Regions from separate parts of the Pantoea sp. UBA4549 genome, predicted to be linked through region 1. Evidence: predicted binding sites of a transcription regulator. Region 1 holds the regulator's gene; each other region holds the start of a gene.

Region 1 (3,149 bases):
ACATATCCGTGGCAAGAAAGCCGAGCATGCTCAGCAGCGCCAGATAAGGCAGAAATCCTTTTGAAGACATCACTATTTTTCTCATTTGGCAGGGAAACGCGAAGGAGTGTAAAAGGGTGCAGTCAGCTTTGTGAAACGCTAATATTTGCAGAGTGCTGTTAAATTTTTTGAAGGCAAAAAATATGTGGTCTGAATATGCGCTTGAGGTGGCAGATGCCGTGGCTCGCACCGGAAGTTTCAGCGCGGCGGCACAGGAACTGCACCGCGTGCCTTCTGCCATCAGCTATACCATCAGGCAGCTGGAGAGCTGGCTTGCCGTGGAGCTGTTTGAACGCCAGCATCGGGAGGTGATCCTGACGCCGGCAGGCGAGCATTTTGTGCGTGAAGGGCGCTCTGTTATCAAAAAAATGCTGGCGACGCGACGTCAGTGTCAGCAGCTGGCCAACGGCTGGCGCGGCCAGCTCAGTATTGCCGTAGACTGCATTGTTAAGCCGCAGCGCACGCGCCAGCTGGTTAAAGATTTCTATCGCCATTTTCCCGATATGGAGCTGATCATCAGCTATGAGGTGTTCAACGGCGTATGGGATGCGCTCGCCGACGGCCGGGTTGACGTGGCCATTGGCGCCACGCAGGCGATCCCGGTCGGCGGGCGCTTTGCTTTTCAGGATATGGGTGCCCTTAACTGGCGCTGCGTGGTCAGTCCGGATCATCCGCTGGCGCAGAGCGCGCATCCTGATGAAGAGGCGCTGCGCGCATGGCCGTCGCTGGTGCTGGAGGATACGTCGCGCGCACTCCCGCGTCGTATGACATGGACGCTGGATAATCAGCGCCGGCTGGTGGTGCCGGAGTGGGAAACCGGGATCGACTGCCTGCAAGCTGGCCTGTGCGTGGGGATGATCCCGGGACATCTGGCGCGACCGCTACTGGATAGCGGCGCGCTGGCAGAACTGATCCTGCCGCAGCCTTTTCCGGACAGCCCCTGCTGCGTCAGCTGGGCCGGGCAGCGGGCATCACCGGCACTGACGTGGCTGCTGGCTTACCTGGGTGATGCTGAGACGCTAAACCATGAGTGGCTCAGCGAACGCCGCGCTTAGCGGCGATAGTCGCGAAACGGACCGTCCCCGACAGAGCGACGCTCAATCAGACTGGGCTGAACTTCAATCGTTTGCGGCTCTTCGCGTTTGCTGGTGATGCGATCCAGCAGCATCTCCAGCGCTTTCTCGCCCAGCTGCGCTTTAGGCTGATGCACCGTCGTCAGCGCCGGCGTAAAGTAGCGGGCATTGCGCACATTGTCATAGCCGATCACCGAAATATCCTGCGGAACGCGCAGGCCCATCTCATCGGCGGCGCAGATCGCGCCCATTGCCATGATATCGCCGCCGCAGAACACAGCGGTAGGGCGCTGCTTCTGGCTCAGGATCTGCTGCATCGCCTGATAACCCGATTCAGGCTCAAAATCGCCCTGTACGATCCACTCGGCACGCACCGTGATACCCGCTTCATGCATCGCCTGTAAAAAGCCGGCGTGCCGTCCGCCGCCGGTATTACGCTCCAGCTGACCCGGAATCGCGCCAATATCGCGATGACCACGCTCGATCAGGTAACGACCGGCCAGATAGCCGCCCTGGAATGCGTTATCCTGTACGGTATCAGTAAAATCACCGCGTGAAGCGCCCCAGTCCATCACCACCATCGGGATATTACGATTCTCTTCCAGCATCTGAAGCAGATCGTCCGGATACTCAGAGCACATCACCAGCAGGCCATCGACCCGTTTTTGCGCCATCATCGACAGATAGGCGCGCTGCTTTTGTAAGTCGTTATGCGCATTGCCCAGTATCAGCGTATAGCCCTGAGCGAAGCAGTGATTCTCAATTGCTTCAATAATTTCAGCAAAGTAGGGGGCTTCACTGGAGGTTGCCAGCAGACCCAGCGTCTTAGTGTGATTGACCTTCAGGCTGCGGGCGACAGCGCTGGGAGAATAGTGCAGCGCTTTAATTGCTTCCCACACGGCATTACGCGTCTCTTCAGCGACAAAGCGCGTTTTATTGATGACGTGCGAAACCGTGGTCGTTGATACGCCAGCGCGTTTTGCCACATCTTTAATTGTTGCCATGAAAATGGACCTCTTAAACCTATCGCAACTTTATGATAAGTATAGTGTTAAACGTTTGCGTCTGCGCAGGGTTTTCTGCCCGATTTCAGCATAAAAATGGCTGATTTAAGGCGAGTAATTAACCGTGGCAGATAATGACAGCAGCGTGCGCAAAAGGTGTTGCGCAACGAAAGGCGGCGATTCTAGCAAGGTGAGGGTCATAAAACGAGATGTTTACCTGCGGCCAGGCGAAAATAATTCTATTCCGGCGATAGATACGAAAGCGTGTGGTGCAGGCAGAAAGCGGCAACGGAGACTTCAGGCGCAGTGCGGCTGCTGATAACTGCCGTGACCTTGCGGCTGTGCCGGCGTGAAGCGCGAATGCGTTACGCCGTGCGGTTCTGCGTGTTGCGCAACCGTTAGCGAATGGTTTTAGGGGTCATCATACGGCGTGCGCCAACATAATGTTTCTGCCAGTAATCTTCACCCAGCGCGCTGATCTGAATATCCTTGCCGGTGCGCGGCGACTGAATGAATTTGCCGTTACCCAGATAAACGCCAACATGATCGGCGGTCCCGCGATTATTGATGCGGAAAAACACCAGATCGCCTTTCTCCAGCATTTCACGCTTGATGGGGGCAGCGTCGCGCAGATGATACATTTCATTAGCCGTACGCGGCAGTTTAAAACGAACCAGATCTTTATAGGCGTACCAGACCAGACCACTGCAGTCGAATCCGGTAAGCGGAGAGGTGCCACCCCACTGATAAGGTTTGCCCAGCTGGCCCATGAGCTTAGTCATGGCGGTTTCACGTGCTTTCTGATAGCGCAGGCGGTGAGATTTACTGAGCCTGACACCGGTCAGCGTATCGGTGGTCTCTTCTGCTGCCACTGTTTTCCGGCTGGTACGCTGATGACCATATTTTTTACCGGCAGAGGGTGCAGCCCCTTTTTTGCGGGCGGTGCGTGTAGTGGCAGAAGGCTCTGCGGGGAGGTTTTTTTTGGTTTTAACTTTTTGTACAGGCGTGACGCGTGTTTTTTTAGCCGACGTTT
Region 2 (3,149 bases), on a different contig from region 1:
AAATCGAGCCAGAATACACGTCAGGAATTTCTGCGCGCGGTACGTCATATCTGATCCCCAGGCGGCCCCGGTGCCGCCTTTTTTAATGGCTGAGGGCAGCAATGCAACGCTATCAGGCGCTGGATTTTATTCGCGGATGCGCGGTGCTGGGCATTTTGCTGCTCAATATCACCGGCTTTGGCCTGCCGTCAGCCGCCTATCTTAACCCTGCCTGGCAGGGCAGCGTTGCGCCGCAGGATGCCTGGACTTGGGCAGTGCTGGACGGGCTGGCACAGCTGAAATTCCTTACGCTGTTTGCACTGCTGTTTGGCGCCGGACTGGCCATGCAGATCCCGCGCGGCAAGCGCTGGATTTCCACCCGGCTGACGCTGCTGGTGTTTATCGGGTTTATTCACGGCGTCTTCTTCTGGGATGGAGACATTCTGCTGGACTACGGGCTCATCGGCCTGATTATCTGGCGCCTGCTGCGTGAGGTGCCCTCTGAGCGTGCGCTGTTTCAGACCGGCGTACTGCTCTATCTGGTGGGCTGTGCGGTACTGCTTATCTTCGGCGCGATCTCCGGTAATCAGAGCAGCAGCGGCTGGCAGCCCGGTGCCGCCGCGCTGGAGTATGAAAGTTACTGGAAGCTGGTGGGCGGCTGGGAAGCGGTGCGCAACCGGCTCGATCTGCTTGCATCCGGTCTGATGGCGCTGGCATCTCAGTATGGCTGGCAGCTGGCGGGACTGATGCTGATGGGTGCCGCGCTGCTGCGCTGCGGCTGGCTGACCGGTGCGTTCAGCCTGCAGCACTACCGGCGCGCTGCACTGCTGCTGCTGACCACCGGCTGGCTGATCGCGGTGCCGGGTATCGCTGCGCAGTGGCAGGTGCACTGGGCACAGCGCTGGACCAGCTTTTATCTGCAGGTGCCGCGCGACCTGGCTGCTCCTTTTATCAGCCTCGGCTATGCGGCGCTCTGTCTCGGCTTCTGGCCTGCGCTGGCGCGTAGCCGGCTGTGCAGGCTGATTCAGGGAGTAGGGCGAATGGCGCTGAGCAACTACCTGTTACAGACGCTGATCTGTACCACACTGTTCTACCGCTTTGATCTGTTCCTGCGCTTTGACCGCCTGCAGCTGCTGGCGCTGGTGCCCGTTATCTGGGCAATGAATCTGCTCTTCTCAGCGCTCTGGCTGCGCTATTTTCGTCAGGGACCGCTGGAGTGGCTGTGGCGCTGGCTGACGCAGCGCCTGTGTGCATCAGGCACCGCATCGCCGCCTGTCAGATAATGACCTGCATCACAAAGATCACATAAAGCAATGTAACCGTTTTCATTGGTGTGAGCTGTTTCACGTAGCTGAAGCCTGTGGCCTGACAAAATAGCGTTATTACGCGCCCGTCGCGCCTTTCAGCCTTTGTGGAACCGCTGCATGATAACGATTCGTGATGTCGCCCGACTGGCCGGAGTATCTGTTGCCACCGTGTCGCGCGTGCTCAACAACAGCAGTGCAGTCACCTCTGATACCCGCGACGCCGTGCTCCAGGCGGTGGAATCGCTGGGCTATCGTCCGAATGCCAACGCCCAGGCGCTTGCCACCCAGGTCAGCGACACGATCGGCGTCGTCGTTATGGATGTTTCCGATCCCTTTTTTGGTGCGCTGGTGAAAGCGGTGGATACCGTGGCACAGCGCGTGCACAAACACGTTCTCATCAGTAACTCCTGGCATCAGGAAGATAAAGAGCGGCATGCCATTGAGGTGCTGATCCGTCAGCGCTGCAATGCGCTGGTGGTACATGCGAAAACGCTTTCAGACGCTGAACTCACGCAGTTTATGGATCAGGTACCAGGCATGGTGCTGGTTAACCGCGTCATCCGCGGTTATGAACACCGCTGTGTCTGTCTTGATAATGTAACCGGTGCGCAGGTTGCCACCCGCATGCTGCTGCAGCAGGGACATCAGCGTATTGGCTACCTTAGCTCCAGCCATCCAATTGAGGATGTCACGCAGCGCCGCGATGGCTGGCTGCAGGCCCTGGCAGAGCAGGGCATTCAGCCACCGGAAGCGTGGATCGCCCATGCTGAACCCGATATGCAGGGCGGTGAAGCCGCTATGGTAGAGCTGCTCGGACGTAATCTGCATCTGACCGCCGTTTTTTCCTATAACGATGGCATGGCAGCTGGCGCCCTGACGGCGCTGAAAGATAACGGCATTCAGGTGCCACAGCATTTTTCTGTCATTGGCTTTGATGATATTCCCATTTCCCGTTACACCGATCCCCAGCTGACAACTGTACGCTATCCTATTGTTTCTATGGCAAAACTCGCCACAGAGCTGGCGCTGAAAGGCGCAGCCGGCGAGCTGGATCCTCAGGCGTCACACTGCTTTATGCCCACGCTGGTGCGGCGTCACTCAGTGGCCCAGCGGCAAATTGTGGAGTCGATCACTAATCCAGGCGATAGCGCCATGTAACCGTTTCCAATATGTGATTACATTCACAGTTAATTACCAGACCGCTCACTATGATGGCAGCGTCTTACCGGACTGAAACATCATGAAACGCCGGGTCACGCCCCTCCGGACAGGTTTCAGTAGCCGGTTGAAATGATTCACAACACTCTTCAGGAAGCGGTTACGTACAGGGAAGTCAGGATAGGGAGAGCGGTCCGGCCAATGCCAGCGCCTGCTCCAGAATGATAGCGTTTCAACCGACTGCGCTCGCCGCCCGCAGGCAGCATGGCGCAGGAAATACCCTGCATAATTAAAACCGGAGATACCATGAATAAGAAGGTTTTCACGCTCACAGCACTGGTTGCCAGCATGATGTTTGGTGCAACTGCGCACGCCGCCGATACCCGCATTGGCGTGACCATTTACAAATATGACGACAACTTCATGTCAATGGTGCGCAAGGATATTGAGAAAGAGTCCAAAGCGCTGGGCGGCATTCAGCTGCTGATGAATGACTCACAGAATGACCAGTCCAAACAGAATGACCAGATTGACGTGCTGATGGCCAAAGGCGTGAAAGCGCTGGCAATTAACCTGGTGGATCCGGCGGCAGCGGCCGTGGTAATTGATAAAGCCAAAGCCAATGACGTACCGATTGTGTTTTTCAACAAAGAGCCTAACGCTAAAGTGCTGGCCAGCTATCCAAAGGCATACTATGTCGGTACA
Region 3 (3,149 bases), on a different contig from region 1:
ACGGTGAGCGAAGTCAAAGGCTTCGGACGTCAGAAAGGCCACACTGAACTCTATCGTGGCGCAGAATATATGGTCGATTTTCTGCCTAAGGTAAAAATCGAGATGGTCGTGGGCGATGATATCGTTGATACCTGCGTAGAAACCATCATGAAAACGGCGCAGACCGGCAAAATCGGCGACGGTAAAATTTTCGTGTTTGACGTGGCCCGCGTGGTGCGCATTCGTACCGGCGAAGAGGATGAAGAGGCGATCTGATCGTCTGCTCTGCATTACAGTAAAAGCCTGCCAGCCGCAGGCTTTTTTATTGTTGCGGTTACAGCACCTTATGCGGGCCGAAAACCTCATAGTGGATACGGTCCGTGGTGACGCCTGCGTCCAGCAGCTGGCGAGCAACAAACTGCATAAACGGCAGCGGGCCGCAGAGCCAGAACTCACGGTCCGGCTGGCTCAGTTCCGCTGAGACGCAGGCCAGATCCATCACGCCCCCGGCATCATACTGACCGGCATCGTCGCTGGCAGGCTGGCGATACCAGACATGGCTGCAAAAATGCGACAGGGTGGCTCCCAGCGTTGCGACCTCCTGCGCAAAGGCGTGCTGCGCGCCATTTTCCGCCGCGTGCAGCCAGGTTACGGCTGCCGGATGCTGCTGCTGCGCCAGCACGGCGAGCATCGCTAACATCGGCGTCTGGCCCACGCCCGCTGAGATCAGCGTGACGGGCGTCGCTGGTTCTGTCTGCAGCACGACATCACCCGCCGGCGCGCTGCACTGCACAATATCTCCTACCCGGGCGCAGTCGTGCAGCCAGCCGGACACGGTGCCGTGCGCTTCACGTTTGACCGCAATTCGATAGCCTTTGCCGTCAGGCGCGTGCGTCAGCGAGTACTGACGATGCTGCATAAATCCATTTTCTGTCAGACGCAGGCTGAGCGTCAGGTATTGTCCCGGCAGGAAACCGGCTACCGGCTGTCCGTCATTGGGCACCAGCTCCAGACTGGTGATCACGCTGCTCTCCGGCGTGATACGGCGGATACGGAAATCACGCAGGCCACGCCAGCCACCGGTTTTCTGTTCTGATGCCTGGTAAATGGCTTCTTCGCGCTGAATAAAAACCTGTGCCAGCAGCGCATACGCTTTGCCCCATGCCGCAAGCACCTCATCCCCGGGGTTCAGCTGCTCCTTAATGGTATCCAGCAGCGTCGCACCGACCAGATCATACTGTTCAGGCCGGATATTCAGGCTGGCGTGCTTCTGCGCAATTTTTTCTACCGCCGGCAGCAGTGCAGGTAAATCTTCCAGGTGGGTGGCGTAAGCGCAAATCGCATTAAACAGGGCTTCACGCTGATCGCCGCTGCGCTGGTTATTCATATTAAATACGTTTTTCAGTTCAGGGTGATCGTTCAGCAACTTGTGGTAAAAACAGCCGGTAAGAGCAGGCCCCATCTTTGCAATAGCGGGCACAGAAGAGTGAATAGTCGCGATAGTCTGAGCGTCAAGCATGGTGTGTTCCTCAGCGGATAACTTAAAAGATGTATTTTAAATGCATCTTATGCTGCGCGCGTCCGGCTGTAAACCGGATGCAACGGGTTTTATCGCAAAGCGGATCCATATTCCGTGCGATTCAGGCTTATCTTTCGGACCCTCACGCCATTTTTCTGCGCATCGCTGAAGCGTAAAAAAGCCGTTCCAGCGGCCTGCCAATCGTTTGCGTAAAAAGAGCGCCCTGGCGCTATCGTCCCCTGGCAAAACCGTTTACACTGTTGGCCTTCGCCCCTAAGCGGGGGCTTAAATTGCCGTTAAAGTTGCTGAGTCAGGAGATGCGGATGTTAAAGCGTGATATGAACATTGCCGATTATGATGCCGATTTGTGGCAGGCTATGGAGCAGGAGAAAGTGCGTCAGGAAGAGCATATTGAACTGATCGCTTCAGAAAACTACACCAGCCCGCGCGTTATGCAGGCGCAAGGTTCACAGCTCACCAATAAATACGCGGAAGGGTATCCGGGCAAGCGCTACTACGGCGGCTGTGAATATGTTGATATCGTTGAGCAGCTGGCTATCGACCGTGCAAAAGCGCTGTTTGGTGCAGATTTTGCCAACGTTCAGCCTCACTCTGGTTCTCAGGCAAACTTTGCTGTTTACACTGCGCTGCTGCAGCCGGGCGACACCATCCTCGGGATGAATCTGGCGCACGGTGGTCACCTGACCCACGGTTCACCGGTCAACCTCTCTGGTAAACTTTACAACGTTATTCCCTATGGCATCGATGAAACCGGCAAAATCAACTATGACGAACTGGCCGAACTGGCACAGACGCATAAGCCAAAAATGATCATCGGCGGTTTCTCTGCTTACTCCGGCGTCTGCGACTGGGCAAAAATGCGTGAAATCGCTGACAGCATCGGTGCCTGGCTGTTTGTGGATATGGCTCACGTGGCAGGCCTGGTGGCGGCTGATGTGTATCCTAACCCGGTTCCGCATGCGCATGTCGTTACCACGACTACGCACAAAACGCTGGCGGGTCCGCGTGGCGGCCTGATCCTGGCGAAAGGTGAAGATGAGGATCTGTTCAAGAAGCTCAACTCTGCTGTTTTCCCTGGCGGACAGGGCGGCCCATTGATGCATGTCATCGCTGGCAAAGCTGTGGCATTCAAAGAGGCGATGGAGCCGGAGTTCAAAACCTATCAGCAGCAGGTCGCTAAAAACGCTAAAGCGATGGTGGAAGTCCTGCTGGAGCGCGGTTACAACATCGTTTCCGGCGGTACGTATAACCATCTGTTCCTGATCGATCTGGTGAGCAAAGGCCTGACCGGTAAAGAAGCGGATGCCGCGCTGGGACGTGCAAATATCACCGTGAACAAAAACAGCGTGCCAAACGATCCGAAAAGCCCGTTTGTGACCTCTGGCGTGCGCATCGGTACACCAGCGGTAACCCGTCGCGGCTTCAAAGAGGCGGATGTGCGTGAGCTGGCTGGCTGGATCGCTGACGTGCTGGATGATGTGAATGATGAAGCCACCATCGAACGCACCAAACAGAAAGTGCTCGATATCTGTGCCCGTCTGCCCGTTTATGCCTGACAGGTTTTAACGGATGAAAAAAGGATGGCTCCGGCCATCCTTTTTTATTTGTGTGCTTTCCACCGCTTAGCGCA
Region 4 (3,149 bases), on a different contig from region 1:
ACCATATACTCCGTGCGGCCATCCTGCATAGCGCGCTTGCCGAGCACCAGCGGGCGAATACCGTTGGGATCGCGAAACGCCACCATGCCGTGACCGATAATCATCGCCACTACGGCGTAAGCGCCACGCACCTGCTGATGCACTGCCGCTACCGCTGCAAAAATGGTCTCAGCATCCAGTGGGTAGTGCTGAAAACGATCCAGCTCCTGCGCAAAGATGTTGAGCAGGATCTCTGAATCGGAGGTGGTGTTAACGTGACGGCGTCCGGTCTCAAACAGCTGTTTACGCAGCTCGTGCGCATTGGTGAGATTGCCGTTATGCGCCAGCGTAATACCGTAAGGGGAGTTAACGTAAAACGGCTGCGCTTCAGAGGCGCTGGAGCTGCCAGCGGTAGGGTAACGCACGTGGCCGATACCGATATTGCCCTGCAAACGCTGCATGTGGCGCGCTTCAAACACGTCGCTGACCAGGCCATTTGCTTTGCGCAGACGGAAGCAGTTCAGCGCATCGATAGTACAAATGCCGGCGGCATCCTGTCCGCGGTGCTGCAGCACCGTTAACGCGTCATAGATCGACTGGTTTACTGGCATAAAACCGGTGATACCAACAATACCGCACATATTGTCATTTCCTCATTAGCCGCACTCCCGATGGTGTCACCGGGGTAAAAAACTGGACGTGCTTTTCAGGTAATCAAAAAACCACCTGATGATATAACTGAACTGGGGAATGAGCTGAGACTGTTGCCAGTCCGGGCTTTTCGAAAAGCCGGTGAATGTATCAAGGAAGAAAAGAATGGCGGAAACAATCAGCACGCCACGCAACGCCCCGAAACAGACCCCCAACACCCTGTCGGTTCCCGACAAGCCGGTTTTCTCAACCAGCGAGCCGATCACATAGTTCACGATGGCACCCACAATCAGGGTGGCAACGAACAACACCGCAATTGCGATACCGTTGCGAACCAGTTCGTCGTTAAAACCTGTAAACCAGACTGCCAGGTAGGCGTAGTAATGACTGGCGACAAAAAACGCGCATCCCCAGGTAACAAGAGATAAGGCTTCCCGGACAAACCCGCGAATCAGGCTGACCAGAGCCGAAAAACCAACTACCGCAATAATGACGTAATCAATCCAGATCATGAACGCTTCCAGTACAGTGCTTCGCACCCCTGCATCCAGTTCGGGGCGCATTCTAACAGAAAAAGAAAACGTTTGCGTAGCCTTTTCCCGTTCACAGTGATGAAAAAGGGCGAGGAAAAATAATTTCTTCGCCCGCGACTAATAACAATATTTAATTAGCTGATTTAACAGTTAATTTACTACTTTTACTGCCACTTTGAATGCAATAAGCCACGCCTGTTACTGCTATCGGCGTGGCTTATCAGCCTGTCAGTGCACGCTATAGGGTTTAACCACCCCGCCCAGACCGGAAACGCTCTGCAGTTCGCTCAGCGAACTCTGCAGTTTCGCTTTGGACGCGTCAGGACCGACATAAATACGGGTAATCTGACCCTGCACCGGTGATGACGGCACGGTAAAGGCGCGATAGCCAGAGAGCCGCAGCTTCGCCACAATCTCATCGACTTTCGCCGCATTTTTCAGTGCGCCAAGCTGCACCACATACGCCTGCCCCGCTGGCGCGCTGGCTGGCTTCTGCGTTTCTGCCGGCTTGCTCTGCTCCGCTGCTTTTGGCTGCTCTGCAGGTTTCGGCGTTTCCACCGGCTTCGGCTTCGGTTGTTCCACCGGCTTCGGCCTGCTCTGCTCCACCGTTTTAGGCTTCGTCTGTTCAGCGGGTTTTTGCTGGGTTCGGGGCGGCGTCTGCTGATGCACCGCCGGTGGCGTCACGACGCTTGGCTGGCTGTTCTGCACCGGCTGCGCGCTGCCGCTGACGGCCGGATTTTGTGCTGCCTGGCTGGCCGCTGACTGCTGTGCGGCGCCGGCACCTTCCGGCGGCTGCGACGGCAGCGGCTGCGTAACCGGCGGCACCATTTCGCTATCCTGCTGATCGTCAGGCTTCGGCACCAGCGGAATCGCTGCAAACTCTTCTTTGTAATGCTTTTTCTTACCGTCCAGCAGGCCCGGCAGCACAATGACGCCAATCGCCACCAGGATCACCGTGCCCACTAACCGATTTTGAAACTTACTCGCCACTGCCGTTCTCCGCTGCCATCAATTCCATAACCTGTGCTACGGTGTGAAACGAACCACACACCAGAATCACATCCTCCCGGCTGGCCTGCGCACGCGCTGCCTGCCACGCCGCATCGACGCTGGCATACGCCGTACCGCGCTCCAGATGTGCAAGCAGCTCTTCCGCCGATGCGCCACGCGGGCCTGCCAGCGGCGCGCAATACCAGTGCGTCACCTGCGGTGCCAGCGCTGCGAGCGTACCGGCGATATCTTTGTCGTGCAGCATACCCGCTACCGCATGAATGCTTTTGCCTGCGGGCAGCGCCGCCAGGCGCGACGCCAGCCAGGCGGCCGCGTGCGGATTGTGCGCCACATCCAGAATCACCTGCGGCGCGTGGCTGACAGTCTGAAAGCGGCCCGCCAGCATTGCCTGCGGCAGATGCGTACGGATGATGGCATCAGAGACATGCAGACCCGACGCCCGTAACGCAGCCAGCGCCGTGGCCGCGTTCGGCAGCGGCACCTGCGGCAGCGGCAGATCGCGCAGTTCACCCTGCGCATCCTGCAGCATCCAGCTATCATCAGAGCGCTGCCACTGCCAGTCGCGGTTGATCTGGTGCAGCACGGCACCGGTTTCTGCGGCAACGGCGGCGATGGTTGCCGGCATCTCCGCTTCGCCTACTATGGCAGGTTTGCCGGCGCGGAAAATACCTGCTTTTTCCCGCCCGATACTCTCGCGGTCGGGGCCGAGCCAGTCTGTGTGATCGAGTGCAATACTGGTGATCACTGCGACATCAGTATCAACAATGTTGGTGGCATCAAGACGGCCACCCAGTCCGACCTCGAGGATCACCACGTCAAGGTTCGCCTGGCGGAACAGATTAAGCGCAGAGAGCGTGCCAAATTCAAAATAGGTCAGCGAGGTATCACCGCGCCCCGCTTCGATTTCAGCAAAGCTGGCGCTGTGCTGCGCCTCTGGCAGCTCCGCGCCCTGTACGCGCACGCGCTCGGTGTAGC

What was found. The regulator PurR, encoded in region 1, represses purine synthesis genes. The targets are predictions, from matches to a motif close to CANGCAAACGTTTGCNTG.
Region 2: galS (HTH-type transcriptional regulator GalS) is a predicted target of PurR. The motif match lies at 1,292-1,309, and genes of this name have one in related genera.
Region 3: glyA (serine hydroxymethyltransferase) is a predicted target of PurR. The motif match lies at 1,693-1,710, and genes of this name have one in related genera.
Region 4: cvpA (colicin V production protein) is a predicted target of PurR. The motif match lies at 1,204-1,221, and genes of this name have one in related genera.

The regions. Positions count from the first base shown of each region.
Region 1 is NZ_DGLH01000009.1:567,870-571,018, reverse strand. Features, by position in the region: gene punC (purine nucleoside transporter PunC) at 1-73, opposite strand, end outside; gene punR (DNA-binding transcriptional activator PunR) at 183-1,094, shown strand; gene purR (HTH-type transcriptional repressor PurR) at 1,091-2,116, opposite strand; gene B3041_RS09345 (C40 family peptidase) at 2,515-3,149, opposite strand, start outside.
Region 2 is NZ_DGLH01000015.1:204,818-207,966, forward strand. Features, by position in the region: gene folE (GTP cyclohydrolase I FolE) at 1-54, shown strand, start outside; gene yeiB (DUF418 domain-containing protein YeiB) at 102-1,262, shown strand; gene galS (HTH-type transcriptional regulator GalS) at 1,404-2,444, shown strand; gene mglB (galactose/glucose ABC transporter substrate-binding protein MglB) at 2,751-3,149, shown strand, end outside.
Region 3 is NZ_DGLH01000007.1:85,516-88,664, reverse strand. Features, by position in the region: gene glnB (nitrogen regulatory protein P-II) at 1-255, shown strand, start outside; gene hmpA (NO-inducible flavohemoprotein) at 314-1,498, opposite strand; gene glyA (serine hydroxymethyltransferase) at 1,822-3,075, shown strand.
Region 4 is NZ_DGLH01000015.1:109,010-112,158, reverse strand. Features, by position in the region: gene purF (amidophosphoribosyltransferase) at 1-620, opposite strand, end outside; gene cvpA (colicin V production protein) at 657-1,142, opposite strand; gene dedD (cell division protein DedD) at 1,392-2,153, opposite strand; gene folC (bifunctional tetrahydrofolate synthase/dihydrofolate synthase) at 2,143-3,149, opposite strand, start outside.